DNA from 4 places in the Thalassolituus pacificus genome. Region 4 is predicted to be linked to each of the others. Evidence: predicted binding sites of a transcription regulator. Region 4 holds the regulator's gene; each other region holds the start of a gene.
What was found. The regulator FNR, encoded in region 4, switches genes on or off when oxygen is low (the NO sensors DNR and NnrR bind a similar motif). The targets are predictions, from matches to a motif close to TTGATNTANATCAA.

Region 1: a site for FNR is predicted at 2,172-2,185, ahead of nrdG (anaerobic ribonucleoside-triphosphate reductase activating protein). Genes of this name have one in related genera too.
Region 2: a site for FNR is predicted at 2,534-2,547, ahead of clpB (ATP-dependent chaperone ClpB). Genes of this name have one in related genera too.
Region 3: a site for FNR is predicted at 1,759-1,772, ahead of NYR02_RS16070 (HP1242/YdcH family protein). Genes of this name have one in related genera too.

The regions. Positions count from the first base shown of each region.
Region 1 covers NZ_JAOANI010000015.1:92,253-95,907, reverse strand. Annotated here, with positions in the region: gene NYR02_RS07610 (MFS transporter) at 1-806, shown strand, start outside; gene NYR02_RS07605 (NnrS family protein) at 830-2,017, shown strand; gene nrdG (anaerobic ribonucleoside-triphosphate reductase activating protein) at 2,265-2,711, shown strand; gene nrdD (anaerobic ribonucleoside-triphosphate reductase) at 2,740-3,655, shown strand, end outside.
Region 2 covers NZ_JAOANI010000014.1:372,878-376,532, reverse strand. Annotated here, with positions in the region: gene clpB (ATP-dependent chaperone ClpB) at 1-2,405, opposite strand, end outside; gene NYR02_RS06455 (DMT family transporter) at 2,733-3,655, shown strand, end outside.
Region 3 covers NZ_JAOANI010000028.1:302,186-305,840, forward strand. Annotated here, with positions in the region: gene lipA (lipoyl synthase) at 1-603, shown strand, start outside; gene NYR02_RS16065 (TorF family putative porin) at 676-1,350, shown strand; gene NYR02_RS16070 (HP1242/YdcH family protein) at 1,416-1,655, opposite strand; gene NYR02_RS16075 (response regulator) at 1,800-2,927, shown strand; gene trxC (thioredoxin TrxC) at 2,946-3,383, opposite strand.
Region 4 covers NZ_JAOANI010000019.1:24,198-27,852, reverse strand. Annotated here, with positions in the region: gene NYR02_RS10765 (heavy metal translocating P-type ATPase) at 1-784, shown strand, start outside; gene ccoS (cbb3-type cytochrome oxidase assembly protein CcoS) at 788-985, shown strand; gene NYR02_RS10755 (sulfite exporter TauE/SafE family protein) at 982-1,644, shown strand; gene fnr (fumarate/nitrate reduction transcriptional regulator Fnr) at 1,730-2,497, shown strand; gene NYR02_RS10745 (hypothetical protein) at 2,751-3,245, shown strand; gene ttcA (tRNA 2-thiocytidine(32) synthetase TtcA) at 3,381-3,655, shown strand, end outside.

The DNA.
Region 1 (3,655 bases), on a different contig from region 4:
TGTGGACCATTCCTCTGGTGGGTATTCTGGCTGTGCTGGTATGGCGAATCCAGAAACTGGGTTATCTGGATGCGACAGGTGCGGCTATTGCGTATGCCGTTATTGCTGCCATTGTGGTTTATCAGATTGTGCAGATTCTGCGGGTAAATGTACCTATTCTGAAAAAGGGTGTACCGGAAGACGATAAATATCCGTTTAACAGTGTGGCTGCTCTGAACAGCACCTATTTCGCTAATTTTGGTGCAGAACTGGCGGTTGTTTCTATGCTGCCGATGTTCTTTGAAAAAACCTGGAGTCTGTCTCCGACCGCTGCGGGTTTAATTGCCGCTTCTTTTGCCTTCGTTAATCTTGTTGCCCGGCCTATGGGTGGGCTGGTTTCCGACCGTCTGGGTAACCGTCGTTTTGTGATGTTGAGTTATATGCTGGGTATTGCGATAGGCTTTGCATTAATGGGGCTGTTGAATTCTTCCTGGCCGCTGGTTATTGCCGTTGCGATTACGGTATTTACTTCATTTTTCGTACAGGGAGCAGAAGGTGCCACTTTCGGTATTATTCCATCCATTAAGCGTCGTCTGACCGGACAGATCTCCGGTATGGCGGGTGCTTATGGTAATGTGGGGGCAGTGTTTTATCTGACCATCTATACCTTTGTGGATGCGAATCAGTTCTTCTTTATTATCGCTGCCGGTGGTTTTATCAGCTGGCTTGTTTGCCTGATGTGGCTGAAAGAACCGGAATCCGCTTTCTCTGACGAATACTATGTATCGTCAGTCGACAGGCAGATTGAGCAGGAACTGAAAGCCTGAAAGCCAAAGCTCTAAGGAGAGTTATGAATATGTCCTCTGTATCCGCTCACCCTTTGTGGGGCCAGGCGTTCCGGCCGATGTTTCTGCTGGGAGCCGCCTTCAGTGCTTTGGGCATTCTGCTCTGGGGGCTGGTGTTGCAGGGGATTATTCTGCTGCCGGGTAGCGGCAGTGTTTTCTGGCACAGCCATGAAATGCTGTTTGGTTTTGCCCTGGCCATTGTCGCAGGGTTTTTACTGACAGCCGTACAAAACTGGACCGGGCAGCAGGCAACCCATGGCCGGCCACTGTTATTGCTGACACTTTTATGGCTCGCTGGCAGGCTGTGTATGTTAGTCGGTGATCTTTTGCCCTGGTGGTTTACCGCGCTGGTTGATATGGCATTTATGCCGCTGGTCGCCTGGTTTTTCTGGCGACTGTTGTTTGCTGTTAAGCAACAGCGGAATTATTTCTTTGTGCCGGTGTTGTTGCTGATGACCTTTGCCAATGCGGTGATGCATTGGGGCAATGCGGTGCAGGATATGTCACTGGTGCAGTGGGGTAGTCACAGTGTCAGCTGGATGCTGATATTAATGATTACAGTGATTGGCGGTCGGGTAATGCCGATGTTTACCGCCAATGGCAGTATGACGCCGAAAACAGAAGCGCTTCCCTGGCTGGAAAAACTGGTGCTGGGGGCGAGTTGGTTGTTGCTTGTGATTTATCTGCTGCGTCTTGATCTGTTATTACCACCCTTTGTGCTGGCGTTGCTGCTGGTGCTGACGGCAGCCAGTCAGGCGCTGCGGATTGTGCGCTTACGTATCGGGGTTACCTGGAAAATCCCCTTGCTGTGGTCATTGCATCTTGCCTATTGGTTTATTCCACTTGGCCTCTTGTTGCTGGCGATGCACTACCTTGGCTGGCCGGTCACCTTCAGTGCGGCTTTACATGCACTGACCGCCGGAGCGGTTGGCGGAATGATCCTGGCCATGATTGCCCGCGTGTCATTGGGGCACTCCGGCCGGCCACTGCAGCCAAGGCCGTTAATGTCACTGTCGTTTGCGCTGCTGCTGCTGGCTGCGCTGCTGCGTTCTCTGGGAGCGATACTCTGGCCACAACAGTCTTTGCTGTTTTACAGCCTGTCGGCCTTGTTGTGGAGTAGCGCTTTTATACTCTTCGTCTTTTGTTATGCGCGCATTCTGCTTGGTCCACGGCCGGACGGCCGCGCGGGCTAAGTCATTGTGCCAATATTCTTTAGCCGGGTAATAACCCGGCTTTTTTCTTTCTGCATTGCCACTGCGCCATTAATGGGCATTGCGCTGACGGCCCTTTTCCTGATCGTCCGTTCTCTGTATCGGATACCCATGTCGGAGTAGTTTGCGAATAAAATTGATTTGGATCAATTTTATTCGGCCGTCTCTCGTTAGTCTCTGTCCATATCTTGTGCCTGTTTATTATTTAAGGCACTACATATGGGGTTTTATGTATTTCAGTCGTGAACAGGTGGTCTTCCAGGAAGTGCCGGGAGAAGTCTCTCTGGCCTACACCATCAGCGGTTGTCCGCTGCGTTGTCCCGGTTGCCACAGTGCCGATACCTGGCCCGCGATGGCGGGTGAACCGCTGTCCGAAGAGTACTTCCGGCAGCGTCTGGAGACATACGCCGGTCTGATCAGCTGCGTGCTGTTTATGGGTGGAGAGTGGCATGAAGCGCAGCTGTTACTGTTGCTGAAGCTGGCCCGCCGGCAAGGACTGAATACCTGTCTTTATACCGGGCTCGATACGGTTGCTCCGCGCCTGCAGGCTGAGCTGACCTATCTGAAAACCGGTCCCTGGTTACGGGATCTCGGGGGGCTGGAATCTCCCTTAACAAATCAGCGTTTTATGGATTTACGCAGCAACCGCTGCCTGAATCATAAATTTCATCAATAACAATTGCCTACTCTGAAGGAGCGGAATCATGCTGAAACTGAGCGCAGAGCACATTAAGCATAAGCTGGATTTTATTGAACATTATCTGGCTGCACAAAATGCCGCCGACGGCTCACGGATGGATGCCAATGCCAATGTGACCGAAAAGAATATCGCCACGCTCGAAGCGGAGATGATGAAAGATTATTTTGTGCAGATTAACCGTGCGCAGGTTTCAGCAAAAATTGCCGATTTATTCGGGGATGATCTGGCACAGGAATATATCCGCCAGATAGAGAACCATGAGATTTATGTACATGATGAAACCAGCCTGAAGCCCTATTGTGTATCGGTAACTATGTATCCGTTTTTACTGGATGGGCTGACTAAGCTTGGTGGCGAATCTCAGGCACCGAAGCATATTGAATCGTTCTGTGGTTCATTCGTAAATTTTGTCTTCGCGGTCAGCAGCCAGTTTGCCGGTGCAGTGGCTACGGTCGAATTTTTAACTTACTTCGACTATTTTGCCCGTAAAGATTACGGCGATGATTATCTGAATACCCACCGTCAGCAGATTGCCAACCATCTTCAGCATGTCGTGTATGCCATCAATCAGCCGGCTGCCGCCCGGGGTTATCAGAGTGTGTTCTGGAATCTTTCGCTATACGACAAAAACTATTTCGACAGCATGTTTGGTGAGTTCGTCTTCCCTGATTTCAGCAAACCCTGCTGGAAGACGCTGGATAAACTGCAGCATTTTTTCCTGGATTGGTTCAATGCTGAGCGCAGCAAAAGCATCCTCACCTTTCCGGTTGTCACCGTGGCCATGCTGACCGAAAAAGGGCAGTGTAAAGATCAGGACTTTGCCCGCAGTATGGCCGCTCACCTGAACCGGGGCAGCTCTTTCTTCGTCTACCTTTCTGACAGTGCAGACAGTCTGGCATCCTGCTGCCGTTTACGCAGTG
Region 2 (3,655 bases), on a different contig from region 4:
GCCGCGTCGCTCATCTCAAACGCCAGATCGCGTTCTTTCAGACGACCGCGCAGCAGATCCAGCTGAATATCAGCAATGCCGCGGATCTGATCTTTCAGCAGCGGATGGAATACTACCGCCTCATCAATCCGGTTAATAAATTCCGGACGGAAATGACTGCCGACAATCTCCATCACCGCATCACGCATTTGCTCATAAGGTTTATCAGCAAACATGCTCTGAATAACATCCGAGCCCAGGTTCGACGTCATCACCAATACGGTGTTTTTAAAGTCGACACGGCGACCCTGACCATCGGTTAACTGACCGTCATCCAGTACCTGCAGCAGAATGTTAAACACATCCGGGTGCGCTTTTTCGACCTCATCCAGCAGGATGACGGAATACGGTTTACGCCGCACAGCTTCGGTCAGCAAGCCGCCCTCTTCGTAACCAACATACCCCGGAGGCGCACCAATCAAGCGGGCAACGGAGTGTTTCTCCATATATTCCGACATATCAATGCGCACCATGGCGTCTTTACTGTCAAACAGGAAGGTCGCCAGCGCTTTACACAGCTCGGTCTTACCCACACCGGTTGGCCCCAGGAACAGGAACGAACCATTCGGCCGGTTCGGATCGGACAGACCCGCGCGGGAGCGGCGCACCGCGTTGGATACGGCGGCAATCGCCTGATCCTGACCCACTACCGAGTGGTGCAGCACATCCTCCATGCGCAACAGCTTTTCACGTTCACCTTCGAGCATTTTGGTTACCGGTACGCCGGTCCACTTCGATACCACTTCGGCGATTTCGTCTTCGGTTACTTTATTGCGCAGCAGGGTAAATTCCTGCTTGCCGGACGTCTCGGCTTCGGCCGCCGTCGCCAGTTGCTTTTCCAGCTCCGGAATACGGCCGTACTGCAGCTCTGACATGCGTTGCAAGTCACCGGCACGGCGTGCGGCTTCCATTTCAATTTTTGCCTGTTCCAGCTGTTCTTTCGATTTGCTGGCACCTTCAAGTAAGGCTTTTTCTTTCTTCCAGACTTCTTCCAGCTCGACGTAAGCGCGTCCGGCTTTATTGATCTCTTCGTTGAGATCGCTGAGGCGTTTTTTCGCCGCTTCGTCTTTTTCTTTGCGCAGGGCTTCGCGCTCGATTTTGAGCTGGATCAGACGCCGTTCAAGCTTATCCATTTCCTGTGGTTTGGAGTCGATTTCCATACGGATAACCGATGCCGCTTCATCCACCAAATCGATGGCTTTATCCGGCAGGCGACGATCCGGAATATAGCGCTGTGACAACTTGGCCGCGGCAATAATCGCGCTGTCGGTAATCTGCACACCGTGGTGCACTTCATAGCGTTCTTTTAAACCACGCAGAATGGCGATGGAGTCTTCCACACTCGGTTCGTCCACCATCACTTTCTGGAAACGACGTTCCAGTGCCGCGTCTTTCTCAATAAATTCGCGGTACTCATCCAGCGTGGTCGCGCCGACACAATGCAACTCGCCACGGGCCAGCGCCGGTTTGAGCATATTGCCGGCATCCATTGCGCCGTCACCCTTGCCCGCTCCCACCATAGTATGCAGCTCATCGACAAACAGAATGATGCTGCCTTCGGCCTTGGTGACGTCTTTTAATACGGCTTTTAACCGTTCTTCAAATTCACCTCGGTACTTCGCCCCGGCCACCAGCGCACCCATATCCAGCGACAGAATGCGCTTATGCTTGAGGTTTTCCGGTACTTCACCATTCACGATACGCTGCGCCAGCCCTTCGACCACGGCCGTTTTACCGACCCCCGGCGCACCAATCAGCACCGGGTTATTTTTGGTACGGCGCTGCAATACCTGGATGGTACGGCGGATTTCGTCATCGCGGCCAATCACCGGGTCCAGCTTGCCCGCTTCGGCACGCTCGGTTAAATCAATGCAGTATTTGTCCAGCGACTGACGGTTATCTTCAGCGTTGGCGTCTTTCACGCTTTCTCCACCGCGCATTTCATTAATGGCTTTATTCACACCTTCTTTATTCAGCCCGGCGGCTGCAAGAGCTTTGCCGGTGCTGTTTTTATCATCCAGTGCCACCAGCAAAAACACTTCGCTCGACACATACTGGTCACCGCGTTTCTGTGATTCTTTGTCGGCCAGATTGAGCAAACGACCCAGCTCCGGTGCCAGCTGAATATTGCCGTCCGGGCTACTGACTTTAGGCTGGTCATTAAGCAATGTCCGCAGCGCTCGGCCAAGTTCGACGACATTGGCACCGCAACGGCGTACCACATCTTTCACTGAGCTGCTCGGTTGTTCGAGCAAAGCCAGTAACACGTGAACGGTATCAATCTGATTATGATCCTGCCCCAGCGCCAAACTCTGACTCTCGGCCAGGGCGTTCTGCAGACTGGTGGTCAACCGATCCATACGCATATTCAATCTCCCAAATAAACGCTCAGGGCAGTCCCGAGCAGAGTTGATTCATTACCGCTTAGATGCGACCAGATTAATTTTTTTCAACACCCTGCAGATTAAATTTAGTAAAACTAATAGAAATCGTCTTGATACAGCGCAACAGACCGCCGCTAACGACACGTTGATCGCGTATAATCGGCGAACAGATTGACGGGTGCCTTCGTTAAAGTACTTTCTGGTACCTTTATCTATGTCAGTGCCTTCATCTGTGTCAGGACCTACATCTGTGTCAGGGCCTACATCTATATAGTGGCGCGAATCACCTTTTAAAGCGTAGGACCAACCATGACAGCCCCCGCAATGACCGATGCCCTGCGCCGTGGCGCCTTATTCCTGCTGCTGGGAGAAGCCCTGCTGGCACTCATGGGCGCGCTGGTCAAAGATCTTTCCGGCGTGCTGTCTACCGAACAGATTGTCTTTTTCCGCAATATTGCCGGACTCATCGTACTGGCACCGTTGTTACTGCGTACCGGACTGAATGAGCTGAAAACCCAGCTCTGGCACTGGCACCTGCTGCGCGGACTGGTCGGCGTCAGCGCCATGTACTGTTATTTCTGGGCGCTGGCACATCTGCCGTTAACTGAGGCTTTTCTGGTAAAACTCTCGGCACCGCTGTTTATGCCACTGCTGGCGCTGTGGTGGCTGAAAGAACCCGCCGGACGCCACAGCTGGCTGGCCTTATTGATTGGCTTTGCCGGAGTCAGCGTCATATTACAGCCCGGCGCCGAGCATCCTGCCATGTTGAGTAACGGCGACAGCTACAGCACCGCCCTGTTGGTTGGTCTGCTCGGGGCATTTCTGGCAGCACTGGCCAAAGTCACCATCCGTCGTATGTCGGCAACCGAATCCAGCCAGCGCATTGTGTTTTATTTTGGCCTGATCGCCGCACTGGTATCGGCTCCCGGCGCGATCGTTAACTGGCAGCCGGTGCCTGATCAAACCTGGCTGTGGCTTCTGGCACTCGGCATTGTCGCCACCAGCGGCCAACTGGCCCTCACCCGCGCCTACCGCATCGCGCCAACCGGCAAGGTCGGTGTTTATGTTTACAGTGCCGTCATTTATGGCGCGTTGATGGGATGGTGGTTCTGGGACGAAATTCCGCCCTGGACAACCTGGGCCGGAGCGCTGCTGATTGTACTGGCCGGTTTACTCAACCTGTATGCGCCGAAATCACGCTCTGAGACTTCCATCAGATCATCATCAGGCTT
Region 3 (3,655 bases), on a different contig from region 4:
GCCGATATGGGTCTGAAATACGTGGTCATCACCTCGGTTGACCGTGACGATCTGCGTGATGGCGGGGCTCAGCATTTTGCTGATTGTATCCGCCTGACCCGCGAGCACAGCCCGGCCATTCAGGTTGAAACCCTGGTACCGGACTTCCGTGGACGTATGGACATTGCCCTCGATATTCTCAGCGAAACGCCACCGGATGTGTTTAACCACAATCTGGAAACCGTGCCGCGTTTGTACAAAGAATGCCGTCCGGGTTCTGATTACCAGTGGTCACTGACACTGCTGAAAGAATACAAAGCCCGTCGTCCTGAAGTGGTGACCAAATCCGGCCTGATGCTGGGATTGGGGGAAACCAACGAAGAAGTGATTGAAGTGATGAAGGATATGCGCGCGCATAACATTGATCACATCACGCTGGGCCAATACCTGCAGCCAAGTAAAAACCACTCCCCGGTTAAGCGTTTTGCCACACCGGAAGAGTTTAAAGAACTGGGCGCAATAGCCAAAAGCCTCGGGTTCCTGCGGGTCACCAGCGGGCCTCTGGTGCGCTCTTCGTACCATGCGGATCTGCAGGCTCAGGGTGAAGACGTCAGTGGCATTTGAGCCATCAGCGATGTTTCTGTAACCGGTCTGTGGTAAACAAGGGGTTCCTGTTGAATTCACCGAGGGAACCCCATGAAACGCATTACCCTGCTGGCCGTTCCGGCCTTTTTAGTACTCTCGTCTGCGGCATCTGCTGCCAATCCGACCTATAACGCCGCTTTTGTCTCAAATTATCTGTTCCGTGGTCTGACGCAGACCGATGATGGTCCGGCCTTGCAGGGCGGTGCTGATATTAAAAATGGCAATGCCTATGCCGGCGCCTGGTTCTCTAACGTCGACAAGCCGGATGGTGCGGAAGGGTTGCCAGTGGAGATGGATGTTTACTTCGGTTACAACAATCAGTTCGATGGTTTTAACCTCGATATGGGTGTGCGCACCTACAACACCTTGTTTGATGTTGGCCGTGAAGAGACCGAATTCAAACTGGGCACCAGCCCGGCGAAAGGCCTGGATATTAATCTGCATCGTGGCGTAAAAGCTCAGTACTGGTATCCGGAAGTGACCTTCGAGAAATTCCTTCCTCAGCGTTTGTATCTGGATGTAGCGGTTGGGATGTGGATGCAGGACGATGCGGATGATAAAGCGCTCACGGCCCGTGCTGAACTGGCGCGCGATTTTCCTGAATTCCACAAGATTGACCTGTTTGTAGCCGTCGATTTTATCAGCGATGAAACGCCGTTCGGCGATAACAACGATAAAGACGATTCCGATCTGAATGTCGTTATCGGTATTCGCAAAAACTTCTGATAAGTGATGCGTTACCCACAAAAAAGCCCGGAAAATCCGGGCTTTTTTGTGTCTGGTGAAAACGCTCAGGCGCTTTTCAGCATCGCATACAGATCGTCTTTCAGGTGCAGGCGGCGCATTTTCAGGCCTTCCAGACGCTCGTCGGAGGCCGCTTCAACGGCTTCTTCGATTTTGCGTACTTCGCGATCCACTTCATGGTACTCGTCAAACAGACGGGCAAAGTGACGATCTTTCATTTTCAGTGAACGGATCTGGTCGCCCATGTCCGGAAATTCGCTGTGCAGGTCGTGGTGTTCAATTGTCATTATGAGGCCTCCTTTGAAGATGTATTCAGATTGCCTGCTTCGGCAAAAATCACCTTGATACAGATCAGGCCAATCCCCGTCGTTTGCAGGGCTTTTGCTATAGTTGATGCAGATCAAACCGCTAATCACCTCAGGGAGAGGTTTATGAGTTGTAACAACGTTGCGCTGCTGGATGATGAAGTCAGCATGGTGAGACTGCTTGAGCGCGCGCTGGATAACTACGATGTTCAGGCATTTACCGATTCAGCCGATTTTATCAGCGGTCTACGCGTGCAAACCGATTGCATTTTGCTTGATATCCAGATGCCGGGGCGTGATGGCTACGAGGTCTGTCGTCTGCTGCGGGCTCAGGATGCCACCCGGCATACGCCGATTTTATTCGTATCCGGCCAGAGTGATCTGCATCACCGTCTGCAGGGCTACGCCGCCGGGGCCGATGATTTTATTACCAAGCCCTTCGATGTGGACGAGGTACGCGCCAAAGTCGAGCGTGCTTTGCTCAGCAAAGAACAGCGGGAAATCCTGCAGTCCTCGGCGGACGAGGCGCGTCAGGCCGCTTTCGAAGCGATGACACATTCGGCCGAGCAGGGTGAAATAAGCCGATTTATTGAACAGGCAATGGGCTGTAAAAGCCGCGAACAGCTGGCCTCGGTGCTGATTGCCAGCCTGAAGAATTTTGGTCTGAACGCCGTGGTTGCCTGTTGGAGCGGAGCGGAATTCTGTTTTGTGTCTCACGCCGAAAGCGTACGCCCACTGGAATCAGAGTTGCTGCGCACGTGTCGTGAGGGTGCACGGATTATTGAGTTAGAAAAGCGCATGGTGGTGAATTTTGGTCACGCATCGGTATTGATTAAGAATGTCCCCTGGCAGGATACCGCACGCTATGGCCGAATTAAGGACCATCTGTGTGTGCTGATGAGCAGTGTGCATGCGCGTCTGCAATCTCTGTCCACCGAGCAGCAGTTGCATCAGCAACAGACGCTGCTGAATGCGCTGGATGATGTTGAATATGCATTGCAGGGGCTGCAGCAGCGCCAGAATGACGGCCTTAACAGCGCGCAGGAAACGGTGCAGGAACTTGAGCTGGAGCTGTCTGAAGAGCTGCTGCTGTTGAATCTTGATCCGGACCAGGAGCGTCATCTGACGCAGCTGGTGCGTAATCATATCGATCAGCTGGAGCGCCTGTACCGCACCGGTGCCGATGTCACCGGCCCGTTGCAGCCGGTGTTGCAGGCACTGGCGGATATTGCCGGGCAGCGTCAGACGGTCTGAGCACGTCTCCGTCTGGCATCAGTGAATTTTACTCAGCGCCGCCTGTAACCACTGTTGCAGCTGCGGTGCCGGTAAGGCTCCGGCCAGGCGGTCAATTTCTTTCCCCTGATGGTAAACAATCAACGTCGGAATGCTGCGGATGCCCAGCTGAGCGCTGGTTTGTTGGGCCTGCTCGGTATTCACTTTGGCGAAGCGCAGCTGTTGCTGCATCTGGCCGCACAGTTGCGTAAAGACCGGTGCCATCATTTTGCAGGGGCCGCACCAGCTGGCCCAGAAGTCGACGACGACTGGCATATCGTTCTTCTGCAGAAAGCGTTGAAAGCTGCCGTCGTCCAGTTCCACCGGCTGACCGTTAAACAGCGGTTGCTTGCAGCGCCCACACTGGGCCTGTTGTTTGTGTTGCTGATCTTCTGCAATCCGGTTGATGGCTGCGCAGGAAGGGCAGGTGTAATGCATGGTGAGATCTCCGCGAAAAGCTTTTGATCTATATGCGTCTTCGGTAATGGAGTTTCAAGTGCAGCTTTAATCTTTTGCTGAGGGATTTTCTCATGAAATGAGCGCCCAGCGGGCGCTCTGTCGATGGCTTAAGCCTGGTTTTGCTTTTTGCTGCGTTTGTCACGCCGCTTTTCTTTCAGCGTTTTAGCTGGCTGCTTCTTTTCTTGTTTTGCCATAGCAATATCTCCGTTCAGCGCCGCTGTCCTGTCCTGCCGCCGGGACGGTGACAGCTC
Region 4 (3,655 bases):
GACTCATCCGATTGCCCGTGCCTTCCGCGCTATTAAATCCGCGGCGGTAGAGAACACCGAACAAACCGCGGGTCAGGGTATCAGCGGCCAGTGGAACGGTCTGACCCTGCGTTTTGGCCGGGCTGATTATGCCTGGCCTGCCGCCCCTCTGGCGGAACCCGACAGCAACGCAGCCGGTCAGTGGCTGTTACTGGCCAGCGACCAGCAGCCGCTGGCCTGGGTACGCCTGAACGACAGCCTGCGCCGCAACGCGGCGTCGATTGTCAGTGGTCTGCAACAGCGCGGTATTGCTGTCTCTCTGCTGACCGGCGACCCCGGCGCATCCGGTCAGGTGGTGGCTGATGCACTGGGTATTACCGATCTGCAGACCGGTGTCTCGCCAGAGCAGAAACTGGCGGCGGTACGCGCCTGGCAGCAGGCGGGTGAACGGGTCATGATGGTGGGTGACGGTATTAACGATGTGCCGGTTCTTGCCGGTGCGGATATTGCTCTGGCCGTTAACGAGGCCACCGATCTGGCCAAAACCAACGCCGATGTCATGCTTACCAATGGCCGTCTGGAAACCTTACTGACCGCTCTGGATGGTGCTACCAAGACGCGCCGTATTATTGCCCAGAACATCGGTTGGGCTTTGCTGTACAATCTCATCGCACTGCCGGTGGCTGCGGCAGGTTTTGTTCCGCCCTGGGCTGCAGCGATTGGTATGTCATTCAGTTCGCTGCTGGTCGTTACCAACGCCCTGCGCCTGAACCGTTTGCCAGCTCCTGACTCCTCTGAGGTTTGATCGATGGATATCATTTACATCCTGGTACCGCTGTCTCTGCTGCTGATCGGCATTGCTGTACTGATCTTTTTCTGGGCGGTGAAAAGCGGCCAATTTGAAGATATGGAATCCCCCGCCCACCGCATTCTGTTCGATGACGATGAACCCGTCAGCCGTCCGCGCAACGACACACAAGACGATAAGCCGTCCGACAAACCATGATTGAACCGCTCTCGCTGCTGACCGCGTTTCTGCTCGGCCTGTTTGGCTCCAGCCACTGCCTGGTAATGTGCGGCGGGATTGCCGCCGCCATTGGCAGCAACGCCGGCACGCAACGTGTGCGCGTGACTCTGCTGTTTAACGCCGGGCGCATACTCAGTTACAGCATCGCCGGATTGATTGTCGCCAGCGCCGGCCTGTGGCTGCAGAGCCAGCACCAATGGCTGATGCTGGTATTGCGCACGCTGGCGGCACTGATGCTGATCCTGATGGGCCTGTATATTGCCCGCTGGTCATTAATGCTGACCCGTATCGAACAACTGGGTCAGGGAATCTGGAAATACCTGCAGCCTCTGACACGCCGTTTTATGCAGTCACCACGCGCGATTGATCGCTTGTGGCTGGGCATGCTCTGGGGCTGGCTGCCCTGTGGCCTGATTTACAGCACGCTGAGCTGGGTTGCCGCAAATGGCCAGCCTTTGCTGGGAGCCGCCGCGATGTTCGCCTTTGGTCTGGGTACCCTGCCGGCACTGTTTGCCAGCACACTGGCGGCCAATGTTCTGACGCCGTTTCTGAGCAATAACCGCGTGCGTCAGGTTGCCGGAGGATTACTGATAGGATTTGGCCTGTGGACGGCCGCTTCGGTCTGGCTGCTTTCTTGACAGATCGCGCGCTAATGCCGAACATAGCCGCAACTGTTGCACTTGTTACCTACTCCAGTGTTGGAGTTTTACTCAGGAATCAGTCATGAAAACGACACCCGTTGCGCCTGCTCCCATGCGGGGCACTCAACCACACTGCCAGACCTGCTCACTGAATGCACTGTGTCTGCCACTGTCCCTGAACGATTCCGATATGGAGCGCCTCGACGATATCATCCGCCGCGGTCGTCCGATTCAGAAAGGCCAGCTGCTGTTCCAGCAAGGCGAAGCGTTTCAATCCGTCTTTGCGGTCCGCACCGGCGCTCTGAAAACCTACACATTAGCCAGTAATGGCGAAGAACAGATTACCGGTTTCCACCTGGCCTCAGAACTGGTCGGTCTGGCCGGCTACGATAACGGCAACTATCCGCTGACCGCCAAAGCACTGGAAACCACCACCGTGTGTGAAATTCCGCTGCAACAACTCGACACCCTGGCCGATGATCTGCCCGATTTACGCAAACAGTTAATGCGCACCATGGGCACTGAAATCCGTCACGACCAGAACATGATGTTGCTGCTCAGCAAAAAGAACGCCGAAGAGCGCGTCGCCTCTTTCCTGATTGATATTTCCCAGCGTTACTCACGCCGCGGCTTCTCGGCCAGCCACTTCCGCCTGCCGATGTCACGGGTGGATATCAGTAATTATCTGGGTCTGGCGGTTGAAACCATCAGCCGGGTTTTTACCCGCTTCCAGAAAAACGGTCTGATCGAAACTCAGGGCAAAGAAGTGATCCTTCAGGACGCCGATATGCTCTATGAGCTGGCGGGCCTGAACACTGACAAAGAGTGTGCCGTTCATCCGCAGGAATAAGCAGCCTTCAGCCGCACGTTGAAAACCGGTCACTGACCGGTTTTTTTATGCCTGTATTTTCATTCGTTAACTCAGGTCACGGTGGTACGGGAAATGCTTTGTCTGTAGTAAAGGCTGAACGGATGTTATTTTTCTGGCGCCGGTTTCCAATCATTCTATTGGCAATTGGTATAAAACGGCGGCAGATAAACCAATCTGATCTAAGATTGCAGAATAGCGTCATTCAGCCGATATGACGTATAAGGAGGTGACCATGGGCATCTGCGCAACCGAATTAACCCGCTGGGTAATCCAGCCAACCCTGCAGCGTATTGGCGTAACCGCGCCGATGGCCTGCACTCTGCTGCTGGCGACAGCTGCACAGGAGTCGGCGCTGGGATCTCACCTGAAGGTCGCTGGCCAACGCGGCCTGGGCATTTACCGTATTCACAGCCTGACCCATCGTCATGTCTGGGATGCTTATCTGGCGCAACAACCGGAATTGGCCAGCACCGTACGCGGCCTTGCCAGTCAGCATGACTTTCTGAATCATCCCCACGCCGAACTGACCACCAACCTGTCGTATGCTACCGCCGTTGCCTGGTTCATTTATGCCCGCAATGGCGATTTCGTATTACCGGAGACAGCCACCCCGGAACAGCTTGCCCGCTTATGGAAGCGGTTTTACCACCCTCGCAGCAGCGTCAGCATTGAAGACTTCTGCGCCAACGTTGCCGAAGTCAGCGCCCTGCTCGACCGTGCCGCCTGAGCAGGCGATACCCCTTTCTGCTTACGCCCACAGACGGCGACTTTCCCTACAGAATTAACTGCCAGAACTGCGCAGGCGGTTCCTTCACCCGGTGCATTCTGCTATAAAGCGGGCGCAATTATTCAGGGTGTTTTTATGATCGAATCCGCTGCCGAGCGCAAAGAGCAACTCGAGTTCAACAAACTGCAGAAGCGCCTGCGCCGTAATGTCGGCAAGGCCATTGAAGACTACCGCATGATCGAAGACGGCGATAAGGTTATGGTTTGCCTGTCCGGCGGTAAAGATTCGTACACCATGCTCGATATTCTGCTGAGCCTGCAAAAAAGCGCGCCGATTCATTTCGATATCATTGCCGTGAATATGGACCAGAAACAGCCCGGTTTTCCGGAGCATATTCTGCCGCAATACCT